2 regions of the Paenibacillus anseongensis genome follow, and region 1 is predicted to be linked to the other one. Evidence: riboswitches for the same ligand, from Rfam matches in the RefSeq annotation. Region 1 holds a riboswitch; the other holds the start of a gene.

Region 1 (12,507 bases):
TAGGAAACATTTTGCATACTACTCCTATACATGGATGATACCCGTAAGTAGTGAAGGGAGTGAGACCATGGCTAATAGTGGAGCTCCATACCTGTATATCCGGCTCAGGCGTAAGGCGAGTGTTCGCAAAGGAAGTGTCGTTCAGCTGCGGCATATCGCGCAAATTATTGTGGAACCTGACTATGAAACAGCTTTGAACGAGCTGATTATTCATAAGCCGCAGCAGGAGGATGGCAACCGCGTCCTGATTGATATGATGCTGATCGTTCGGAAAGTGAAAGAGCGGTACCCGGAGCTGCAAATTGAGCATTTTGGGGAACCTCATGTGCTCCTTGAAATTTTTTCTGATAATAAAAAAGCAAGTCCAGTGCTCATCGGATTGGTATGGCTGCTGCTGTTCATCGGTTCAGGGCTGGCCATTATGAATTTCCATGCCGATGTTTCCATGCTGGAGGTTCACCAGAGGATCTACGAGCTGATGACGGGTAAAAAGGTAGAGCATCCGCTCATTCTGCAAATCCCGTATTCCCTCGGCATAGGTGTCGGGATGGTGATCTTCTTCAACCATTTGTTTAAAAAGAAATTTAATGAGGAACCAAGTCCGCTTGAAGTCGAAATGTTCATGTACCAAGAGAATATTAACCATTATGTGATCACCGAAGAGTATATGAAAATTCATGAGGAAGGGGAGTCGAAGGGATGACTCTCCTTGGAGAAGTCCTTCTGATTGCTTTTATCGGATTAGCGGGAGGAATTGCCGTGGGCAGCGGGATGGTTGCCTTTCTTGTGGTCCTGGACATTATTCCGAGGCTGGCGCAGATCACACGAACATTCTCTAAAATACGTGCCTATGAAGCTGCGGTTGTGTTAGGTTCCCTTTTGTTTACTTGGGTGGATTTTAGCGATATGAAGGTGCATCTATTTCCAATAAGTGCTTCGCTCGTTGGACTATTTGCCGGCTGTTTTGTAGGGATGTTAGCAGCTGCGCTTACTGAAATTATTAATGTGCTGCCGATCCTTGCCAAGAGGGTGGGTATGGGTTCCTATATGATTTTGCTGCTGATGGCGATGATTTTCGGCAAAGTGTTTGGATCCTTGTTTGAGTGGTTGTTTTATTAAGGATTGAAGGAGGCGCACGGACATGAAAGTAATCGTCAAAACAGGGAATGACCATGAACATGAACATGATCATGTGAACGAATCCAAAGAAAAATTAGATAAACTGGCCATTGATGAGGAAGGAAATTTATCGGAATATAATCCAATCACGAATATGACGCCGGAAGAAAAGGAGTTGAAAATTCAGGAGGACATTCCGGATAACTTAGAGGATGTAAAAAGAGTGCTGGAGGAGCGCGTTGGCCTCAATCGCAGCTTCGATCTTGTGCTTAGGGAAATGGTGTTCGGATCAAAAAGAGTGGGGATCTTCTACTGTAACGGGTTCGTCAAGGATACGGTTTTATCGGATATTCTGACACGCCTTTCCTATGCCGGTGAAAAAAGTGTGAACCACCACACGGTCGAATCTTTCATGGATTATCTAATCCCTCACAATCAAGTCAAGTCCTACAAAAAAATGTCCGAAATCGTAGGGCAGGTGCTCATGGGTGGAACCGCGCTCTTCATTGAGGGAGAAACGGCGGCCATCGCCATCGACGTCAAGAGCTATCCCGTTCGGTCCATTGGCGAGCCGGATTTGGAGCGGGTTGTCAGAGGTTCACGGGACGGTTTCGTAGAAACCTTATTATTGAACGTAACACTCGTTAGACGAAGAGTGCGCGATGAGCGGTTGAAGCTGGAGATTATGCAAATTGGCAAACGAACCAAAACGGATGTCTGCATCGGTTATATCAACGATATTGCGAATGCGGATTTGGTTGATGCAATTAAAGAAAAAATCAGCCAAGTGAAGTTAGATGGTCTCCCCCTAGGTGAAAAGCAGCTGGAGGAAGCTATCGTTAATAAAGGCTGGAATCCGTATCCGATGGTACGTTATTCAGAGCGTCCCGATGTTGTGTCCGCACATTTGATGGAAGGACATGTGTGTCTATTTGTGGATACATCTCCAAGCGTAATGATATTGCCAACGACCTTCTTCCATCATGTGCAGCATGCAGAGGAGTATAGACAAACGCCGTTTATCGGCACTTATTTAAGGTGGGTGCGGTTTGCCGGAATCATGTCCTCCATTTTCCTGCTTCCGCTTTGGTTTATGATGGTGATGGATCCTTCTTTAAAACCTCCCGGTCTAGAGTTTCTTGGGCCGCAGAAAGAGGGCACGCTGCCGCTGCTTGTTCAATTCCTAATCGCCGATATCGGGATCGATCTGATGCGGATGGCCGCGGTGCATACCCCGTCTCCACTCGCAACTGCCATGGGTTTGGTAGCAGCCATATTGGTTGGGGATATAGCCGTTAAGACGGGTTTATTCATCAATGAAGTGATCCTATATCTGGCTCTTGCTTCCATTGGGATGTTTGCTACTCCAAGCTATGAGTTGGGGCTGGCTAACCGGATCATCCGGCTGGGGTTGCTCATTGCTGTGGCTATCTTCCATGTTCCGGGTTTTGTAGTCGGATCGACCTTATGGCTGCTCTGGCTGGCTACAAGAAAGTCCTACAATGCCCCCTACATGTGGCCGCTCATTCCTTTCAACGCGAAAAGCTTTTTTGCGATTCTTCTACGCCGTCCCGTATTGGCAGCCAAAACGCGTCTAAGCATTACAAAACCAATTGACGGCACACGTCAACCCAAATCGTAATAAACTAAAAGGACAAGAGCATTCATCTTGTCCTTTTTACGATTTAGGGTAGTGAGGATATTGTCAAATACGCTTTTCCTATGTTAATTTAAATAGTAATGCGCATTCGGCCGTTTGAGCGAAATATGAGCAGCAGCAGGTTCAGGGTGAGGGGGAAATGAAGCTATGTATTTGCATGGTACAAGTAAAATTAACGGTCAAGGTCACCTTGAAATCGGTGGTGTCGACGCAACGAAGCTGGTTGCGGAATATGGGACACCTTTATATGTGTTTGACGAAGCGCTTGTGCGTGAACGTTGCCGCGAGTTTGTAGATGCTTTCAAAGCGTCCGGTCTCAAATTCCAAGTGGCTTATGCGAGCAAAGCTTTTTGTGTGATGGCGATGTGCCGCATTGTCGAAGAAGAAGGAATGTCCCTCGATGTTGTATCGGACGGCGAGCTGTATACAGCTCTTCAAGCTGGATTCCCGGCTGAGCGGATTCATTTCCATGGCAACAACAAAACGATTGACGAGATCGAGATGGCGATTGATGCGAAAATTGGCTGTTTCGTTGTAGATAATTTTATCGAGCTTCAAATGCTGAACGCCATTGCCGGTGAAAAACGTCAAAAAGTGAAAATTTTACTGCGTATTACGCCAGGTGTCGAAGCACATACGCATGAATATATTTCCACGGGCCAAACGGATTCCAAGTTCGGTTTCGATCTAGGCAACGGTTCCGCATTCCGCGCGGTGGAGGAGGCTTCCAAGCTGAGCCATTTGGAACTGCTCGGTATTCATTCTCATATTGGCTCGCAAATTTTTGAGGTGGAAGGCTTCCGCATGGCTGCCGAGAAAATGGCCAGCTTTGCCGTTCAAGTTCGTCAAGAAATTGGCGTGACATTCAAAGTCATTAACCTTGGCGGAGGCTTCGGTATCCGTTATGTGAATGAAGATACTCCGCTTCCGGTATCCGTTTACGTGAAAGCTATCACGGATGCGATTAAAGACAATTTCGGACGCAACGAATATCCGCTTCCCGAAATCTGGGTAGAGCCGGGCCGCAGTATCGTCGGCGACGCAGGAACGACCTTGTACACCGTTGGAACGGCGAAAGATATTCCTGGTGTACGTAAATATGTATCTGTCGATGGCGGTATGACAGATAACCCGCGCCCTGCCTTGTATGAGGCTGTGTATGAAGCTATGCTGGCGAACCGCGCAACCGAAGAGCCTACGGAGGTCGTATCGATTGCCGGTAAATGCTGTGAGAGCGGCGATATGCTGATTTGGGACGTGAACCTCCCGAAAGTGAACTCGGGCGACGTGCTTGCCGTGTCTTGCACAGGCGCATATAACTATGCGATGGCAAGCAACTATAATCGTATCCGCCGTCCAGGCGTAGTTTTCGTGAGCGAGGGGCAAAGCGATCTCGTCGTGAAGCGCGAGACATTCGACAATATTGTCGGGAACGATTTAATTCCTGCTAGAATGAAACAAGTGAGCAAAACGGTTTAACATAGAACACAGCTGGATTTACAGGCTGAGAAAGGGCTATCCCTCAGGTCTTCAGGACTTGAAGGATAGCTTTTTGTGTGCCCACGAAAATAGAGTTCTCTATTTAGCTGAAAGGCAGATTTGTGAAATGCATCTTTTCATAGTAGAATAAGATATTATTGTCTAAAGGAGTGGACCACAATGGCCAAACAAGCAAAAATTAAACTAGCAGGCGGTGGCGAAGTTCTAATCGATCTTTTCGAAAATGACGCGCCAAATACCGTTGCCAACTTTGAAAAATTAGCAAATTCCGGTTTCTACAACGGACTTGTTTTTCATCGCGTAATCCCAGGATTCGTTGCACAAGGCGGTTGTCCATCCGGCACAGGAACTGGTGGCCCAGGCTACCAAATCAACTGTGAAATCAACCCTAACAAACATGAGCGCGGCTCCTTGGCTATGGCTCATGCAGGCAGAAACACAGGTGGAAGCCAATTCTACATCGCTTACCAACCACAGCCTCACCTTGATGGACAACATACTGTATTCGGTAAAGTGTCCAAAGGTATGGAACTCGTTGATGCTTTCAAAGGCAGAGACTTGATGGAAAAAGTAGAAGTTGTAGAAGTTTAATATCGGAAAATGGGAAGAGCCTGCTGACAGTTGTCAGCAGGTTCTTTTATTTGAGGGAGCTGCTGGACACCAGTCTCTAGTGTCGGCGGTTACTTGAGCTTTGCTTGCAGAATGGCCGTGAATTGATCGGATAAAGACTCTGGAATCCGTCAGAGCTGGGAAATGTGCGATTTAATGGGAATAGCGGCTGTGAGGTCCGTTAGGATGAGGGCAAAGCTTGCGCACGATATGCTGGCGACGGTAAGAAGCTGAGCTCCAATGAGGCGACCACGCATGAACAACTTCAACGATGTAAAACATCGTTGGAAAGCTGCCGAAGGTAGGGGAGCTTCAGAGAGAAAAGTGCAGCAGACATCAGCTAACGGACAGAGATGGCCTTATTTCGCAGAAATAAGGCTTTGTAAAATTCTAACGGACAGGAGAGCCGCTATTCACGATGATTCCGACTAAAATGGCCGTGAATGGACCGAATAGCGACTCTGGAGTCCGTTAGAGCTGGGAAATGCGCGAAATAACGGGAATAACGGCTGTGAGGTCCGTTAGATGAGGGTTGAGCCTGCGCACCACATGCTAGCGACGGTAAAAAGCTGAGCTCCAACGAGGCGACCACGCATGAACAACTTCAACGATGTAAAACATCGTTGGAAAGCCGCTGAAGGTGGGGCAGCTTCAGAGAGAAAGGTGCAGCAGACATCAGCTAACGGACAGAGATGACCTTATTTCGCAGAAATAGGCTTTGTGAAATTCTAACGGACAGGAGAGCTGCTATTCACGATGATTCCGACTAAAATGGCCGTGAATGGACCGAATAGCGACTCTGAAGTCCGCTAGAGAAGAGAATGCTCGAAATAACGGGAATAGCGGCAGTGTGGTCCGTTAGGATGTGGGCAGAGCCTGCACAGGTCAGTATGTACTATTTGGAAGGGGAATATATCCAGTTTTATGCAAATAGTGCTACCGGAAACATAGGCGCAATCGGGTTGAAGCGGTGCAAAATGAGTCGTTTTTTGTAGGGCGAGGTAAAAAAGACCTTGCTTTTTCGATGAGTGAGTGATAAATTTTTCATAAGTTACTTTTCATATGTGTGCAAACCTTCGGGGCGTGGTGAAATTCCACACCGGCGGTGATTTGATGGCAGGCTGATCTGGCTGCTTTCAATTAGTCCGTGACCCGTTTTGAAGCTAGCGGTACCTGATATACAGCTTCGCTACGGCTGACCCGGTGAGAATCCGGGACCGACAGTATAGTCTGGATGGGAGAAGGAATACGCGAACATTAGATTCGCTATGCATGCTTGTACATTTTTTCACGAGAACAAAAATTCGGCAGGTCTATGCTTTGGCATGGATACGTCGTGCTTGTTTGATTTGATCAAAAATGCAGCAAGTGTGGATGGATGAAGCTTCTTCGTGTTACCTAAACAATCTCTGGCCCCTATCCGATATACGGAGGGGTCTTTTTGCATTCTATTTCAAAATAGCTTGGAAAGGCAGTGAACACACATGCATGTCTTGAATGATGAAGCTTATATGAGGCTCGCTCTGCAAATGGCTGAGAGTGCTCTTGGCCAAACAGGGATTAATCCCGTTGTTGGATGCGTCCTGGTAAAAGACGGTCGTATCGTGGGGATGGGGGCGCATCTGAAGCGCGGACATGGCCATGCTGAGGTTCTTGCTTTGCAGATGGCTGGCGAAGAAGCGAAGGGCAGCACGGCGTATGTTACGCTTGAGCCGTGCAGTCACTACGGCAAGACGCCGCCTTGCAGCGACCGTCTCATTGAGGCCGGTGTTGCCCGCGTTGTCGTTGCGGGCACCGACCCGAACCCGCAGGTTGCGGGCACGGGTGTTGCCAAACTGCGCGCCCACGGCATAGACGTGTCCGTTGGGCTGCTGGGAGAGGAAGCCTCGCTCATGAATGAGACTTTTAATAAGTACATCGTCACGCGTATGCCTTTCGTGACGCTGAAAACAGCCAGCACGCTCGACGGCCGCATTGCCTCGAAAACAGGCGACAGCAAATGGATTACGTCGCCTGCGTCGCGCGAATTCGTGCATACCCTGCGCCATCGGCATCAGGGGATCATGGTCGGCGTCGATACTGTCATCGCCGACGACCCGCGCTTAAGCGCGCGCGGCGACGTACCGGCTGTGCAGCCGGTACGGATCATCGCGGACTCGCGCTTGCGAGTCCCGCTGGGCGCCCAGGTGCTCACCGAGCAGGATCGTCAGCCGACGATCCTGCTCGCCACCGCACAGGCGCCCGCAGAGCGGCGTGCCGCGCTGGAAGCTCGCGGCATCACGGTCCTCACCTGCGGCGACGGTCCGCAGGTGGATCTGACGCTCGCCATGCGGCAGCTCGGCGAGCGAGAGATCGGCTCCATCCTCCTCGAGGGTGGAGGCAAGCTGAGCGGCGCCATGCTGGAGCGGCGCCTACTGGATAAGCTGGTGCTGATGTTTGCGCCGAAAATTATCGGCGGCGGGCAGGCAGCACCTATGAACATCACCTTCGAAGGCTTCGCGAAGATGGATGACGCAATTACGCTCGACCGGTTAAAGGTCGAGCAGTTCGGACCGGATGTATGCCTAACCGGGTATCCGGTGTTTAAGAGCTAACGAATGGAGGGCTGTCATGTTTACCGGCATTATTGAAGAAATCGGCCACATGCGCCGCATTCATAGCGTAGGTCAAGCTATGGTATTAACGATTGGCGCAAAAAAGATCCTTGAGGATGTTCATCTGGGAGACAGCATTTCGGTGAATGGGGTTTGTCTGACGGTCATTTCGTTTGACAACGAATCTTTCTCTGTCGACGTGATGCCGGAAACTTACCGCAAGACGAATTTGCGCAAGCTGCAAGCCGGTACACGCGTGAATTTGGAGCGAGCGATGGCGGCAAACGGCCGTTTCGGCGGACACATTGTGCAAGGACATGTAGATTCAACAGCAACGATTATTTCGCGGATTCCAGAAGAAAATGCGGTTGTTTATCGGTTCGAACCGGAGGATAAACACATTTTCCGATATATAATAGCTGGCGGCTCGATCACCATTGACGGGATCTCCCTTACGGTTGTCGATGTCACAGAACGCGATCTGGCGGTTTCGATTATTCCGCATACACTGGCTCAAACCGTTCTGCATGATAAAAAAGCAGGAGATACTATTAACATGGAATGCGATGTTCTGGGCAAATATATGGAACGACTGCTAAAGTTCGGTCCTGCTGATGCCTCGGCGGGTAACGGTAAAAAGCAAAGCACGCTTTCTGCAAGCTTTCTGGCGGATCATGGCTTTATGTAAGGGTAATTAGCTTACAAAGATAGTTCGGTTAGGAGAGGTGAAGATGACAGAAATAAAATTCAGCACGATCGAAGAAGCACTGAAAGATCTCAGTTTAGGGAAAGTCATTATCGCTGTGGATGACGAAGATCGCGAGAACGAAGGGGATTTCATCGCACTGGCGGATAAAACGACCCCGGAAGTGATTAATTTCATGATCAAAGAAGGCCGCGGGCTGGTGTGCACGCCGATTACGGAAGAACGGGCCAAAGAGCTTGACTTGCCGCCGATGGTCGCTAGAAATACCGATTATCATGGCACTGCCTTTACCGTATCTGTAGACCATGTTGAGACAAGTACGGGGATTTCCGCACATGAGCGTTCAAGAACGGTTATGGGCTTGATTGATCCGGATACGAAACCTCAGGATTTCCGCAGACCGGGTCATATTTTCCCGCTAATCGCCAAAAAAGGCGGCGTACTCCGCAGAGCTGGACATACAGAAGCAGCGGTTGATTTGGCTGTTTTATGCGGGTCCTATCCTGCCGCGGTCATTTGTGAAGTCATCAAGGAAGACGGAACGATGGCTCGGGTTCCGGATCTTATGGAAATCGCCAAAAAACATGATTTATGCATCATTACGATTCAAGATTTGATTCACTACCGCAATCAACAGGAGAAATTGGTTGAGCGTGAAGTTGAAATTAAGCTGCCTACGGATTTCGGCACTTTTAAAGCAATCGCCTATACGAATCAACTGGATAGCAAAGAGCATGTTGCCCTAGTTAAAGGAACAATTGACCCTTCCAAACCAACGCTGGTTCGTGTGCATTCCGAGTGTTTAACTGGTGATGTTTTCCATTCACACCGCTGCGATTGCGGTCCTCAACTGGATGCTGCATTAAAACAGATTGATGAAGAGGGCAATGGTGTATTATTATATATGCGACAGGAAGGTCGCGGTATTGGTCTGATCAACAAATTAAAAGCTTATGCTCTGCAAGAGCAGGGATTAGACACTGTAGAAGCGAATATTAAGCTTGGATTTGCTCCAGATCTTCGTGATTATGGCATTGGCGCGCAAATTCTGAAAGATCTTGGCATTACGCAGCTGCGCTTGTTGACGAACAATCCTCGCAAAATTAAAGGGTTAGAGGGTTACGGTCTCGAAGTTGTTGAACGCGTTCCGATTCAAATGCCAAGCAAAGAGGACAACGTTAATTATTTGCGGACAAAAAAACAAAAGCTTGGCCACATGCTGAGCTTCCATGATTCCGGCAGCGGAATCTGATCTTAGATCTTACACTTCAAATAACGGTTTTTATATAGAAAAGGAGAATTTAATCATGGCTACAATTTATGAAGGACATTTAGTATCGCAGAATTTGAAATATGGTATCGTCGTAGGTCGTTTCAATGAATTTATTACTTCCAAATTGCTTGGCGGCGCGCAGGATGCTTTGAAACGCCATGGCGTTCAGGATAGTGAAGTGGATATTGCTTGGGTACCGGGCGCGTTCGAACTTCCGCTTATTGCTCAAAAAATGGCGGAAAGCGGGAAATATGATGCGGTGATTACCCTTGGCGCCGTCATTCGTGGTTCAACGCCTCACTTTGATTATGTGTGCAGTGAAGTTGCAAAAGGTGTATCTGCCATTAACCTGAAAACAGGCGTTCCAACAATCTTTGGTGTTTTAACGACGGATTCTATCGAGCAAGCGGTTGAACGCGCGGGAACGAAAGCTGGCAACAAGGGTTGGGAAGCGGCAGTAACGGCAATTGAGATGGCGAACTTGACGAAACAATTCACTTCCTAATGCTTTCTTATTATCATCTGGAATCACTGCTTCCCAGGCTGCTCGCCTTCCTGATTGCGATGACGCTCCATGATGCTGCACATGCAGGAGTTGCTTGGCTGTTCGGAGACCGGACAGCCCGGGACAGCAAACGTTTATCGCTTAACCCCTTGGTACACTTGGATGCCTTGGGGTTGGCGATGATTGTTTTTGGTCCTTACGGCTGGTCGAAGAAAATGCCGGTAGAGGCTATGCAGTTTAAAAAGCCAAAACTTTATCATACAATTGTGTATGCAGCAGGTCCTTTTACCAATTTGCTGCTCGCTTTGTTTTTCTGGTGGCTCTATTTCTTTCTTCCTGATTTTTTCGGAGGAGCATCCGAGTCGATCACCGTGGAACAATGGCGAGTCTATTTGCAGTACGGCGTCATTGTCAATCTCATGATTTGCCTTATACATATGTTACCGCTTTATCCGCTAGATGGTTGGTATATCCTTAAAGGCCTGATTCCTCCGAAAAATCAAAGATGGATGGATCGCAATCAGCGATATGCACTTTTTCTTGTCATCGTTTTGATGATTACACCTATCGGCCAATGGGCCTTGGAACGTATTTATCCGTTTGCCGCGCAGTTTGTTATGAATATATTTTCACTATGACAAGGGGGAGATTACATGAAAGTTACCTATAAGTTAGAAGCTTTTGAAGGCCCCCTTGATCTTTTGCTTCATCTTATCGATAAAAATGAACTCGACATTTATAATATTCCTGTCAAAGAAATTACAGATCAGTATTTGGCTTATGTACAAGCTATGCAAGAGCTGGAGTTGGAGATTACAAGTGAGTTTCTAGTCATGGCCGCTACACTACTCTCTATCAAAAGCAAAATGCTGCTGCCCAAGCCGCCTGTTATTGAATTTGACGAATATTTTGATGATATGGAAGACGAGCTTGATCCTCGCGCAGAGTTAGTCGCTAAACTTATTGAGTACAGAAAGTACAAGTCTATTGCTGATATGCTTAGAGATAAAGAAGTAGAGCGAAGCCTGGTGTATACGCGTGAGCCTGAAGACTTGACGCCATTCCTGCCGCATGTGCAGGAGAACCCTGTTGAAGGGCTGGACGTTGCTGATTTGCTATTCGCTTTTCAGCGCACGCTTCGCAAACTTGTGAACCGCAATATTGTTACTAGAATTCGAAGAGACGAGATTTCTGTCAAAGAACGGATTAGAGAGGTTATAGATTTGCTAAAAGTGAAAGGCGGCAAGCTGCTTTTCTCGAAATTGTTTGATTATGAAATGACTCGGGAAGAGATCGTCGTCACATTTTTGGCCATTCTTGAATTGATGAAAATGAAAAAAGTCGTATGTTATCAATATCAATTATTTGAAGATATCGTGATTCAAGCCAAAGAGGAGGGTTCAGACATTGACACTCAGTTTTCCACAGATGAAATCGATTATTGAGGGACTCCTTTTTGCCTCTGGTGACGAGGGATTGGATGCCAAACAAATAGCTGAGGTCATGGATCTTGATTTGTACATCGTTCGCGATTTGCTTAAGGATATGCGCACGGAATTTAAACGCAAGGGAAGAGGAGTCCAGATCGTTGAGGTAGCCGGTGCTTACCAGTTAACGACATTGGCTGAGCATGCGCCATATTTTGAGCGACTGGCTTACACACCTTCACGTTCATCCTTATCGCAAGCTGCACTGGAAACCTTATCCATTGTTGCTTATAAACAACCGATTACAAGAGTAGAGATCGAAGAAATACGCGGCGTGAAATGTGATCGTGCTTTGGCTACTCTGGTAGGAAAAGATCTTATATTGGAAGTTGGACGTGCAGATGCAGTAGGAAAACCGATCTTGTATGGTACATCCAAACAATTTCTTGAGTATTTCGGGCTCAGCTCCATCCAGGAACTGCCGGATTCAGGCAGCTTCCAAGGCGAGTTTGATCTGGAGGAAGAAACTCGCATGTTGTTTGATCGGATGGGCGGAGATCAGAAACAGATTACACTCGAGGATGTTTCGGAGGAAACCGAGTAACGATAAATGCATTTCATTTCCTAAATTAGCTCATACTAACTCTACTTGCCAGAAGATCACTTCTGGCTGTGGAGTTTTTTTGTTAAGGGGGAGAATGGGGTTGTTGTGGGTAGGATTCGTGCTTCTAATCGTCATCCTTGCCATTATCATTGCGCTGCTCAGTTTCATTCGGGGAGAGTTTTATTTCTCCAGAGTGAAAGATAATGACACACTTACTGTGGAGATGCGTGCTTTATTTGGATTAATCCGTTATCGCTATGTAATCCCCATCATACAGTTCAAGGGATTCACGAAAGGGATCCTGATCAAATCGGAAATTGTGAATAAAACATACGCAAAGCTGAAAGATGAGAGCAAGGATCATATTACGAAGGACAAAGTAATTCAATTTTATAAGGAAACCAAAGACTTGCTTGTTCATACGCTCAATTTGTATGATTGGACGCGGCAGACTTTAGCTAGAGTGGAATGTACCGAGTTAAAATGGGTAACGCGCGTCGGTGTGGGAGA
Region 2 (12,507 bases), on a different contig from region 1:
TTGGTACGTGACAGGGATTTGCTGAATTTCGGACAGGGAGTTTTTTAGAGCGTTGGACACGGTGAACGAACGACCTTTTTCCGCATGCTCTGTATGGGACTGCTCCTCTGTCTTGCAGGGGCTTACGTAATAACCGGATTTCTCTTTGACGTAAACTTTCTCATGCTGTTTCAACATCTGATAAGCGCGAAAAACGGTCAGCCTGTGCACCTGCAGCTCTTCGGCAAGACGCCGGATGGAGGGGAGCTTGTCATGGGCTTGCCACTCGCCGCGATCCATGCGGGTAACCATATACTCATAAGTTTGTCTGAAAAGCAGAGTAGCTTCCTTTCCAGATGTTCCTTGCGTCTTCATCCGATTTTCCCCCTTTGTTTACTCTATGATACAACAATCATTGGAAAACTGTTCTAGTGTCATGCATCTGTTCTGTTGCTTACCTAGTATGATACATACCAAGAGGGGGAGAACAGTCATGATCATTTTTAATTATCTACTTATCTGTCTAATTTTTGGTACGACATTTCTGGCGATTAAGGTTGGGGTGGATGCTTCAGCACCGCCATTTTTCTCAGCAGGCTTGAGGTTTTTTATTGCAGGAATGCTATTGTTCTGTTGGTTAGTGTGGCGGAAAAAAGCGACCCTGACTCTTTTATTTCGCAAAGAGATGCTGCTTACGGGCATCGGTCTCACATTCGGCACATTCTCAACCTTGTACTGGGCGGAGCAATATGTGTCTTCCGGGATTGCGGCCGTCTTATCGGCTACTGGGCCGATTATGATTCTCGTGCTCCAAACCTTCGTATTGCGTCTGGAGACGACAAGGCTCTCTGTATTTGGCTGCATACTCGGCTTTGTAGGTATTATCATCCTTCTGCTGCCACAACTTGCGGTATCCGCAAACATCATTTGGGTGATCGGGAGCGTGGCGATTCTGGTCGGAGAACTGTTCTATTGTATGGGAGCTCTATATTCCAAAAAGGTTATTCAGCAATTTCCTGAGTCGTCGCCGATTGCCCTGAACGCGGCGCAGATGATATGCGGAGGGTTGCTGCTGCTGATTCTTTCATTTTTTACAGAACCTGTGAACGTTCAGAGTTTATTTTCTCCAAAAGCAGCCGGCTCTTTGCTGTATTTAATCGTGATTGGCTCCATGGTGGGACACAGTCTATTCTATTGGTTAGTGGCCAAAACGAATCCTGTATTTCCAGCGACATGGCTTTATATTTCTCCATTGATTGCCTTGGCGGTGGGGGTCGTGTTTTATAAAGAGAGCATCACTTGGCTCACAGCTGTAGGTGTGGTAACCGTCATTGCCGGGACAATTTGTGCGAATTTGGATAGTTTGAAAGCATTGCTGCAACGACGAAAAACGGCGTGAGTGCGAAAAAAGGTAAGTTAATTGCTTTTTGCTTCATACGAAACAACATTTATAGAAATAATAACCACAGGATCGCAGGGTTGAATGGAGGCAGCACAAGTTTGATGATGGAATGGAGCTAAGTGATGGGTCACATAACAGAGTTGATTGTTTCATATTTACCTGTAATCATGGCCTTGTTATGCTTGATTGCAGCTTGGCTTTTTGGGGATTGGAGAAATTGGAAGACCTATTATCCAACGATTCTTTTTGCCATCTGCGTGGATTTTCTCGTTAGCCTTCTAAGCTATAATTATTCATTATGGGTTTTTCATAAATCCGCGGTAACGCCTAATCATACAATCGCAGATTTTATGATTGCTTTTAGTAATCTTCCTTGCATAGTGATGGTGTACTTGCACAAATATCCTCTCAAGTCGCGTCCACTGAGACAAGTCATTTATATCGCCATTTGGTCGGCTGTATTTACCTGCGTTGAAGGACTATTTCTGTTAATAAAAATGCTTACCTATCATAACAACTGGAATTTTTGGTGGTCAATTGCGGTCTGGGTTTTCATGTTCATCGGGTTGCGATTGCATTTTACGAGGCCGTTATGGGCGTGGCTGCTGTGTGTGGCTGGTGTGGTTTTCTTGATTCTCTATTTCCATATTCCGATTGCTAAAATGAAGTAAAGGCAGCATGCTTGATGTCACGATTATACAGCATCAACAGCAAAAAAGAAGGAGAATTCTTCATTCTCCTTCTCCAAAGGGTAAAACTAGACACGAATGTCCAGATTCCCACCCAAATTTGGCTGAACGCTTTGTTGCATCATTTGAACCATTTGCTGGGCTTGTTGCGTGGATTGATCTTTAGCCATGCTAAGAACCCGTATTTGTACAGCTTGAGCTAAGCTGCCCTGAGCTACGGACATGGAAAGTGCAGGAACATCCATGAGTTTCCTCCTTTATGATTAATGGGCTAACACGTTATATATCGGAAAATGAGTGGCAATTGCTTAGCTTAAAGCAAGGAAGCACGGATGAAAAATCCTTGCTTTTTTTATTTTATGGTGCTAATATTCAGGAATAAATATCACTTATGTTTTGTAAGTGACCACAAATTGAATAATTGAACCTTCGGGGCAGGGTGCAATTCCCTACCGGCGGTGAGGATACGTGCAGATGTATCTCAAGCCCGCGACTCCCGGCCTGTTAGGCTGGGACTGACTTGGTGAGAATCCAGGGCCGACGGTTATAGTCCGGATGGGAGAAGGTGAAAAACAGCTTGTCAAAAACTTAGGTATTTGACAGGTCTGTTTGTCAATGCCCCCGCTGATCATGAAGCGGGGGCATTGTCTCTTTTCAGAGGGTTCAATTCAAAAAATCCTTAGGAGGTTTTTGAATTGGAAAATGTAGTTAAGTTAGGAACAAAGCACGCGAATGTGGTTTCAGCGCGCTCAGGGGGCATCAGCGGAGTTTGGTATGTGGCGTTAGGAGCTACGCTTTGGGGGCTCGACCCGCTATTTCGGATCTTGCTGTTAAAAAGCTTTTCATCAGCGCAAATCGTATTTATTGAGCACCTGCTCCTTGCCTGCTATGCGGTGCCAATACTCGTGAAGTACCGGAAAACCTTGATCGGTAAGCTTTCGCTGGGCGTCATCGGCGCGCTGCTGTTCATCTCCTGGGGCGGATCGGCGATAGCAACGATCTTGTTTACTGCTGCTTTCTCGCATGGTAATGCGAACGCGATACTGCTTTTACAAAAATTACAGCCCTTATTCGCTATTATTTTAGCTCGCGTAATGCTCAAAGAGACGTTGCCTTCTAAATTTTTTGCTTATATTGCGGTGGCGCTGCTAGGCACGTATTTGCTGACATTCGGCTTTTCGTCGCCAGAGATGGGCCTCAAAGATCTAGGAACCATAAGCTGCTTATTCTCTATTCTTGCAGCAGGCTTATGGGGCGGCTCGACGGTCATGGGTAAGTACTTGCTGCAGAAAAAGCTCGACTTCCCCATTGTTACTTCGCTGCGCTTCCTGCTTGCCATCCCGTTGCTGACGGTCGTACTTGTGGCTAGCGGCGATGCTTGGCATGTAACCGGAACTAGCGGAGGTTTGATACTTATTGCCGTTAACCTTTTGTTCCAGGCGTTTTTCCCGGGCTTGCTCTCCATGCTCCTCTATTATAAAGGGCTGACCTCGACCAAGGCGTTTTTCGCAACGTTGGCGGAGCTTGCGTTTCCAGCGGTTGGCGTCTGCGTGAACTGGCTTGTTTTCGGCCAAAAGCTAACGGTAGGACAGCTAGCCGGCTTCATCGTGATTTGGCTCACCCTGTGGGTCATGAGCCGCAATCAGAGCAAAACGGCGGCATAAAGCTCGAAAAAGAGGCTCTCCCTCGGTCACATGACGACCTTGACCTTGGGAAGCCTCTTTTATTTGCCTGCCTCTCAAACCCAAGCACCTCAAGAAACCTTCGGAACCTTGAGTTTACGATCCACTTGCGCTGTTTCACCAGGCTCAAGGTAAAAGGAAACCCCGCCTCGCTCGTTCGCGGCGCGCACCATCATACCGTGATGGTCCATGATCTGCTTCACGATGGCAAGACCAAGCCCGAACTGGCCGTCCCCGCCAGAGCGGAAGGGCTCAAAGAGGCTGTCCGCAATCGCCTGATCGAGCGGCGGACCATCGTTACTGATCTGCAGCCGCGAGAATCCGGCTGCAGCTTCCTTACCATCGCCATGGGATGGCGGCGTGAGGAGAATCCGGATGCCGCTTTTGGCATAGCGGAGCTGATTGTCGAGCATGTTCTCCAAGGCGATTTTCCACTGATCGGGATCGCCGTGCAAGGTAGCAGGGGGGAGCTCTATCTCCCACTCGATTTCAGGGCGGCGATAGCGCAGCCGTTCAACCACATCTTCGATGACCTCGTGCAGCTCGAAAGGGCGGAACGGCTTCTCGCGAGCGGTGACATAGTTCAGTTTGTTGAGCAGCAGCAGGTCGCGAATTCGCTTCTCGAGGCGCTCGCCCTCCTTCAGAATGACGCCCAAGCTTTCGCCTAAGGTCCCTTTCGGAAAAACGCCGTCGAGAATGGACTGGGCATAGCTGCGGATCACCATGACCGGGGTTTTCAGCTCGTGAGAAGTGTGCTGGAGGAAGAACTGCTGCGCCTTGTCCTGGCGCACGAGACGCTGCCGCATCGCTTCAATCGCTTTGGCCAGTCGTCCCACTTCATCTTTGCGCCCGGTTTCAATCGGGTCATGCCAATCTCGTTCAGCCATACGTCCAACGTGCTGCTCCATCTGAACGAGCGGACGAGTGAAGTAGCGGGCGATGATCAGACAAGGCAGCCATGAAATCACGATGAGACCGACCATCATCAGCATAAGTCTGCCGAACATGGTCATGACCAGATCGTTGCGATAATTGCCCCAGGCATAAGAAACGATAAAGCTGGGTTGGCCTTGAACAAGCTCTTTGCGAATCACGTAAAAGATACTTTTTTTATCAATAATGGTCGTATATTTGGCAACGGGCTGTTTTTGGGCAAAAGCATCCTGTTCCATCGCTTGCATGAACGGCTCGCCGCTCGTGAACGCCTTGCTAAGGGCCAGTGACTCTTGGGTTCCGCTAATCGTAAAATGCCGGATCGCCGGAGCGCTCAAAGTTGCTGTAAAGGGAGACATCACCTTCGTTGCAATAGAGGCTTCCAATGGAATAATAGGCATAGCGTTGCCCATTTGTATGCTAGTCGCCTCCGGCATTGTTTCCGCTTGTAAGGCATCAGCATCAGGGACAGCCTGATTGATAGGTGTTAATGCTTTTACGTCCGTTATGATATTCGTCATTTGCGTGGTTGTACCCTTTGTAGCCAGGGTTAGGGTCGGTGTCGTCAACGTCGTTGCTTCCATACGAAGCCCGCTTTGTGTATCCAATAAAATATCATACAGCTGCTCTGTAAAAAATCCCTTCAACGTCCAAGGCAGCAGAACGGCAAGCAGTGTAAAAATGAGCAGCGTTAAAGCCGCGAATGCTCCCCAAAGCTTCATGGCCAGCGGCCATTGTCCTAATCGGAACGTCATGCTTTCACCATCCTGTATCCGTATCCGTATACGGTTTCTAGTCGCAGCTCCGGCAGCTTGCGGCGAAGCCTGCGCACCAAATCATCCACGACCCGGTCTGTTCCGAAGTAGTCGATTCCCCAAACAGCTTGGAGCACTTGTTCACGCTCCAGCACTTGCCCATGATGGCTTACCAAATAGAGCAGCAGCTCAAATTCCTTGGAGGTAAGCTCCAGCTTGCTGCCATCCTCAGCAGTTACGGTGCGTGCTTGCTCATCGATCAGATAAGGAGCCACATTCAGCTTCGAGCGGCGTTCCAGCTGCGCAGGCATCAGGCCGGCAGGGTGTCCGCCGTACACGCGCTCCAGCAGCTTACGAGTGCGAATGACGAGCTCGCGAGGTAAAAAAGGCTTGGCCAAGTAGTCATCGCTACCCATCTCCAGGCCAACGATCCGATCAATATCCGCGTCTCGCGCCGATATGAAAATAACGGGCTGTGCCGGCTGATCCGCCTTAATCTCGCGCATGAGTTGATAGCCGTCTACGCCGGGGAGCATGATATCGAGGACCCACAAGTCCGGCCGCTCGGATATGGCGGATCTTGCCGAGGTCCCGTCAGCGAACGAACGCACTTGCCACCCCTCTTTCTCCAAATAGGCGGCCAGAACGCCCCTGAGATGCTCTTCGTCTTCTACTAAATGAATGCGATACATGCAGTTTCTCCTTCTTTCTAATCAGCGATGGGGAAAAGGTGGAGCCGTTCGCACAATTTCTGCGTTCGGTCCACCGGAAAGGTCAACTTGTTTTTTTATCTATATGGAAAGTTAGTTCGATTCTTCCGTTTTCTCTGTTGACTTCTCATCAGCCTTTGCAGCTTGTTCTTTCAATGTTTTTGCAAGGCTGCGCAGCGATTCTGTTTCTTTCTTGTAATCCGTGAGCAGCTCAGGCAGCAGGCTTTGAATAGTTGCTGCATCGTCAACTTCGACAGCTTCCGCTAGTTTTTGCTGGCGCTTGAACGCTTCAGATGGTTCCGCTTTAATTATATCACCAGAGATAGCTGTTCCCTCAAGTGGAAGTGCTTGGATGGTCGCGGTAGCGTCCGCGCCGTCTTTTTTGATAATGGTGAACGTCTTAAGTTCTTTACTCGGGACTAATTGAGCCGCTTCGCCGTCAGGTAAAGTTGGAGCCGGCTGAGCAGGATCGAGTTTGAACATTTTAGTTTCCAATGTACCTTGGGTAGCCGGCTGAATCGTAGCGGCGCTTTTAATTACCATTGTTTTGGAAAAAGCAGGTTTCGGCATCTCGCTTTCCGCTTGTTTCCGATCCTCTAACGCTTGTTTCCAGTCGGCCAAGCTCTCAGGAGCATAGTTGCTGACTAGCAGCTTCAAATAGTTGCGCTCATGAGCTGGTTGCAGCAATAGGCCGCTTGAGCTTGTGCCTAGTTGAACCGCACTGGTTGCCATTATCGGTGTTGCTGATGTGATTGCAGTGCTTGCTTTGGTATCTGTTGTAGTCGTGTCAGCCGCTGATGCGCTGCCTACTGCTCCGAAAGCCATTGTTACCATAAAAGCTAGCAGACTAGCTTGACTTGCGCGACGTTTCCATTGTGTTTTCATTGTAGAAAACTCCTCTCAATTTTGGGGTATGTAGGTGAGTGCCTCTCCCTTACAACCTAAATGTACCGTAAGATTATGGACATCCTATCGTAACATTGTGGGAAATTATGTGTTGCTTTTATGGGTGCTGAAGCTTTGATATGGAGCGTGCAGGGGTTCATTGGACGTAATCCAATGTAATTCGTATTTGGAGATTCCTATTGGTTATGTCATTGGATAAATTCCAACGAGATGGCATGGAAGGGGGCAAAATCAAGTAGGATTAGGTGGTTCCATTGGAATTCATCCAATGAAAAGTAATATTTTGCGGCTTAATTGGCCGATTCGTTGGATTTCATCCAATAAGGTGTTAAATGTCATGTCGAAAATGTAGTAAACTGTATGCTGGAATAGAATGAACAGAGGGGTGTCTACATGAAAGAAGTGCTGCTAGGGCCTGTAGAGAGTTTCACCAAGCTGCCCGCAGAAGTTGTGTTCGATAAGAACTTGTATTGGTTAATTCAAGCCGAGGATCAAGCGACGTACCGGCTCGTATCCAGCCGATGTCCGCATGCCGGCGCTATTGTGGAGGCTGAAAAGGGGGAGTTCGTCTGTTCGATGCATGGCTGGACATTCGATCTACACTCAGGCGCATGCCTGAATGTTCCGACCAAAAGCCTTACGGCTTATGACGTTACCGTCAAAGAAGGCCAGCTTATTGCGCATGTGTAAAAAACAAAAGGACCTGCCTTATCCGTCGAACGGTTAGGCGGGTCCTGATTTTTTTATAAATTCAAATGCAGCTTGCGTGTGTTCAGCATCCCGTCCAAACCGGTAGGGTCTTGGCTGACCTTATATTTTACAAAAGCTTCCGCCGCCTCTGAGGTGCGAATGCGCAGCGGTTTCGGCTCCATGTCCATCAGCTTCACCATGACTTCGGCGACCGACTCCGACGTTTGGGGCACCGAGTTCCGTTTGGAGAAGGCGTCCAAATATTGCGTGATGATCGGTTTATATTCATCTTCCAGAATGCCCCCGGTTTCTTGAACATGCCCAAGGACCGTTTGGTTAAAATTAGTGGCAATGGCGCCGGGCTCAAGCAGCGTAACATCAATGTTGAAGGTAGGCTTGTAGTAGGTGGCTAAGCTTTCTAATAAGCCTTCAACGGCAAATTTAGCCGAGCAGTAAATTTCATTGAAAGGTTGTCCCACCAGCCCGCCAACGCTTGTTGTTGCTACCAAATGTCCGGCATCTGATTTACGCAAAAGCGGAAGGCCAGCGCGGATCGTATGCATAACCCCATATACATTTGTGTCATAAACCCGATGAATATCTTCCATCGTTGCTTGTCCTAATGCCCTTAAAAAACCAAAACCGGCATTGCAGAACAGGACGTCCAAGTAACCGTGATTACGGTCGATCTCAGCAAATGCTTTTTCCAGCGACTCAGGGCTTGTTACTTCCATTTCTATAAAATGAAGATTGGCAAGGTGCCCATGCTGCTCCCGATCACGGTCCACATGGCGTGTTCCGGCATACACCGTCCAGCCTAACTTTGCAAATTTCTGGGCGGTCGCTAATCCGATGCCAGAGGAGGCGCCGGTAATCGCGATAACTTTGCTTTTGCTCATCATTTATCACTCCGAATGTTAAATTATTAAACTGTTTAATGACTATACAGTATGTTAATTCAACTGATTAGTCAAGACATTTAAAAAATCCCAACGCGGGCGTGTCGGGATTTTCATGCTATAGCGGCAGCTTCTCCAATAGCTTTTTGAGCTGCGCAAGCTCATCTTCAGTATAGGGCGTGAAGAGTTGTTCAATTTTGTTATTATATGCTTCCAAGATATCGTTTATAAGCTTATTTCCTTTGTCCGTTACTTGCAGCATTAGGCTTCTGCGGCTAGTAGGATGAGGCTTGCGAATCACTAACTCCTGCTCCTCTAATTTATCCAGCAGTTGCGTAATCGCTCCCCGAGTCAGGCCAAATTCATTCGCTATATCAACGGCGATGCAGTCCGGATGCTTGCGAAGAAACTCTAACGCATACATCATGATCGGTGAAATATGAAAATGGGGAAGCACCTGCGTCAAATAGGAGGAGAGGGCATTTTTAATTTCGCGAAATTTGTACGTGATGAGGAGATCTTGGTTCATGGTTTAGCCGCCCTTTTTGTTTAGTATCTATACATTATAGCAAGGTCATACACGGGATCCAAGCTGCTGGAAGTAAAAAAAGAGACCCACAGCAACGGGCTGCAGGTCTTAAGTATATATATTTTAAAGGGGGGTTGAGACTTATTATAGGCCCAGTTCATTAAAAGCAGATGAAAAACACATTTCATTTTCATTACATTTTTTCTAATGATAAAATAGAGAGATCAAGGAAGGGCGGGGGAACGCTTATGAAGCATTATTCCATGCGATCACATTTGACGGTAACGTTTGCTATCATGGCAATGATTCCGGTTCTGATTCTTGGCACCTTTCAGGTTTATCAAATTACCCATATTACGCAGGAGTCCAATAGGAACCAGGAGCTGACGACCTATCGTCTCGGGGACGCTGTGCAGGATTATATGTACTATCACCGCAATGCGGTTGAAACACTGGCGGCCACGATTTCAGCCTCGGATGCGGCTTTTCGGACGCGCGAGAGCTTGACGTTGAAGCTGCAATCGCTGCAGATGAATTTGGCGGGCTTCTCAGGCATATATGTGGTAGATCAAAATGGCTTTATCAAGGCTACGCATACCACAGCCAATGATTCGCTGATCGGCACAGACGTGAAAGATCGGGACTACACCAAACGGGTGCAGACCGCCCAAAACACCATCATCTCGTCGCTTTTCCTAGGACCGGAGGGGCTGAATCAGCCGGCTGTCGCCATTGCGGTACCCATTTATAAAGGCAATAAACAGCCCGATGGGTTTGTGCTCGCTGTGCTGGAGCTTACGCCGATCAAGGAGCTCGTGACGAAGTACGATTACGGCAAAGAAGCGTATCCGGTTGTACTGGATCATGCGGGCAAGCCGATCTATCATCCGAATGAGACATTGACCGCAACGTTGGCGGATTTATCGCAAGAGCCTGTCGTTGCAGACGCACGGAGTCAAAAGCAAGGCGAAGGAACCTATGCGCTAAGCAATTCCAAGCAAAAAGAACTGATTACTTACAAAGCCATCCCCGACATCGACTGGATCGTTTGGGTGAGCAAATCCAAAGCAGCGGTTAATGCCGCTTTTACAGAGTCGCTAAGCATTACGATTTTCCTGTTGGTGGTTACGCTTATTTTGACGGTGCTGCTAGGCAGTTTCTTAGCCAAAAGGTTGAATGGTACCATCCATGCTTTGGTTGGATACACCCAGCGCCTGGCAGGAGGAACCTTCGTAGAGCCGGATAGCAAGGTCGTTCCGCAAGGAGCGCCATTGGAGCTGCAATTGCTGGCGGACGATTTCTTCCAGATGGCGGAGCAGATCAAAGAGAATCAAGGCGCGCTGCTGCAGCTCAACAGTGAGCTGGAAGACCGCGTCGAGGAGAGGACCCAGCGGCTGCAGGATGAGCATGCGACTTTGAATGCGGTGCTGGAGAGCATGTCCGATGCCGTCGTATTGATCGATATGGCGCATCAAGTGGTGTATGCCAATCATCGGATGGCTGAAATTTTCGCTATTCCGATGCCGGAACTGGCGATTATGCAGGAATCGGCATTGTTCGATCGTATTGAGCTGCTGCTGCCTGAACGTCAGGATGAACTGGAGAAGTTGACGGCGGGGCCGAGGGTGCAGGGGACTTTTACGGTAAAAAGCGGTCAGGGCAAAGAACGGTTTATGATGGTATCGGCTTTTCAGGTGGCTAGAGAAGGGCGGGTTTTTGGCCGAGGTTATGTGTGGCGGGATATGACGAAGGAGCATGAAATCGATGCTTTGAAAAATGATTTGATCTCACTAGCCTCTCATGAGTTCAAAACGCCCATCACCAGCATACGCGGCAGTGTAGAAACGCTGCTTCGAGTCGATGCGAAGTGGGAAGAAAGCTTTAAGCAGGAGCTGTTAGAGGGCATTCACGAAGATATCGGCCGCATTCAGGATCTGATTGACGACTGGCTAGACATCTCCAAAATCGATTCCGGCGCGATGAGAATCAACCCGCTGCCGCTTCGTGTGGAGGCCGTTGTCGAAAGCGCGATGCGAAGACTTCCGCAGCAGGCGAACGACATGCATACCCAATTTGAGGTGAACGTGGCGGAGGATACGCCGCTAATCTATGCGGATAAACTGCGCATGGAGCAGGTGCTCGTGAACTTGTTCACTAATGCCGTTCGGTACAATACGCAGCATCCGATTATCCGGATTACGGCTCATGTGGATGAGCATTTTGTGTATTTAGACGTGCAGGACAATGGCATTGGCATCGCTGCGGAGCACGTGGACAAGCTATTTGACCGGTTCTACCGGGTGGATGTTTCTTCGAGGAGCCAATCCGGAGGAACAGGGCTGGGGCTGGCGATCTGCAAAGGCATTATGGATGCGCACGGCGGAGAAGTTCATGTGGCAAGCAAGCTTGGTGAGGGAAGCACATTTACTCTCTCCATACCGAGGTTTCTAGGGGAGGAGAACGGACATGAACAAGAAGAAAATCATGATCGTCGATGATGAACCGAAAATTGTGCGTTTTGTCGCGGCGAATCTTAAATCATTGGATTTTGAAACCTTGACCTGCCAAAGCGGGGCAGAAGCGCTGGAGAAAACCGAGGAGTTCGATCCGGATTTAATTTTACTCGATTTGATGATGCCGGGCATGGACGGATTCGATGTGTTAAAAAGGCTGCGCTCCTACTCCAGCGTTCCGGTCATCATGCTGACCGCGCGCAGCAATGGAGCGGACAAAGTGCAGGGGCTTAATCTCGGAGCGGACGATTATTTGACCAAGCCATTCTCATTAGACGAGCTCTTCGCGCGAGTGAATGCCGTGCTGCGGCGCATGGATGGCCGCATGTCGCCGCCGGTCACCACGAGCGAGATCTCGCTCGGCCCTGTGACCGCGAACCTCGCCCAGCGCCGTATTTGGCTGGGCGACACCGAGGTGAAGTTCACAGAGACCGAGTACAACCTGTTTGCACTGCTTTTGCAGCATGCGGGGAAAGTCATGACCCATGAGCAGCTGCTCAGCGAGGTTTGGGGAAGCGAGTACCGCGATGAGGTCGAGTACCTGCGGGTCACCATCGCCCGCATTCGCCAGAAGATCAAAAGCGCAGCGGAAGGCGCTGCAGCCGAGCTCATTGTAACCTACCCGGGGGTAGGTTATATGGCGAAGCAGGAGTGAACGCGGAAGCCCCCTTGTCTGATTTCTAGACGAGGGGGTTTTTTGTTTGAGAGCGGCAAGTCGCCGAGGAGTTAGGGAACTATGGTCCTCTATTTTGGCGAATATCGAGGGTTTGGAGCAGGGAGAGGAACTAGAGGGTCTTATTTGCATGGAATTTCTGGGTTT

What was found. A riboswitch is a leader RNA that binds a small molecule or an ion and turns the genes downstream of it on or off. The one in region 1 is predicted to bind FMN.
Region 2: another riboswitch for FMN. It lies ahead of GON05_RS28800 (DMT family transporter); the one in region 1 lies ahead of ribD (bifunctional diaminohydroxyphosphoribosylaminopyrimidine deaminase/5-amino-6-(5-phosphoribosylamino)uracil reductase RibD).

Annotation. Positions count from the first base shown of each region.
Region 1 covers NZ_WSEM01000015.1:165,037-177,543, forward strand. The annotation lists gene GON05_RS15635 (stage V sporulation protein AA) at 68-703, shown strand; gene GON05_RS15640 (stage V sporulation protein AB) at 700-1,119, shown strand; gene GON05_RS15645 (spore germination protein) at 1,142-2,761, shown strand; gene lysA (diaminopimelate decarboxylase) at 2,927-4,258, shown strand; gene GON05_RS15655 (peptidylprolyl isomerase) at 4,439-4,870, shown strand; gene GON05_RS38845 (hypothetical protein) at 5,129-5,320, shown strand; FMN riboswitch at 5,957-6,138, shown strand; gene ribD (bifunctional diaminohydroxyphosphoribosylaminopyrimidine deaminase/5-amino-6-(5-phosphoribosylamino)uracil reductase RibD) at 6,373-7,482, shown strand; gene ribE (riboflavin synthase) at 7,499-8,170, shown strand; gene GON05_RS15670 (bifunctional 3,4-dihydroxy-2-butanone-4-phosphate synthase/GTP cyclohydrolase II) at 8,214-9,440, shown strand; gene ribH (6,7-dimethyl-8-ribityllumazine synthase) at 9,496-9,966, shown strand; gene GON05_RS15680 (site-2 protease family protein) at 9,966-10,604, shown strand; gene GON05_RS15685 (segregation and condensation protein A) at 10,620-11,411, shown strand; gene scpB (SMC-Scp complex subunit ScpB) at 11,395-11,997, shown strand; gene GON05_RS15695 (DUF2953 domain-containing protein) at 12,092-12,507, shown strand, end outside.
Region 2 covers NZ_WSEM01000030.1:16,546-29,052, reverse strand. The annotation lists gene GON05_RS28820 (aminotransferase-like domain-containing protein) at 1-354, opposite strand, end outside; gene GON05_RS28815 (DMT family transporter) at 473-1,378, shown strand; gene GON05_RS28810 (CBO0543 family protein) at 1,504-2,052, shown strand; gene GON05_RS28805 (YjfB family protein) at 2,139-2,315, opposite strand; FMN riboswitch at 2,492-2,641, shown strand; gene GON05_RS28800 (DMT family transporter) at 2,805-3,734, shown strand; gene GON05_RS28795 (HAMP domain-containing sensor histidine kinase) at 3,824-5,440, opposite strand; gene GON05_RS28790 (response regulator transcription factor) at 5,437-6,132, opposite strand; gene GON05_RS28785 (hypothetical protein) at 6,244-7,035, opposite strand; gene GON05_RS28780 (Rieske (2Fe-2S) protein) at 7,450-7,746, shown strand; gene GON05_RS28775 (SDR family oxidoreductase) at 7,800-8,645, opposite strand; gene GON05_RS28770 (MarR family winged helix-turn-helix transcriptional regulator) at 8,764-9,174, opposite strand; gene GON05_RS28765 (sensor histidine kinase) at 9,423-11,672, shown strand; gene GON05_RS28760 (response regulator transcription factor) at 11,641-12,342, shown strand.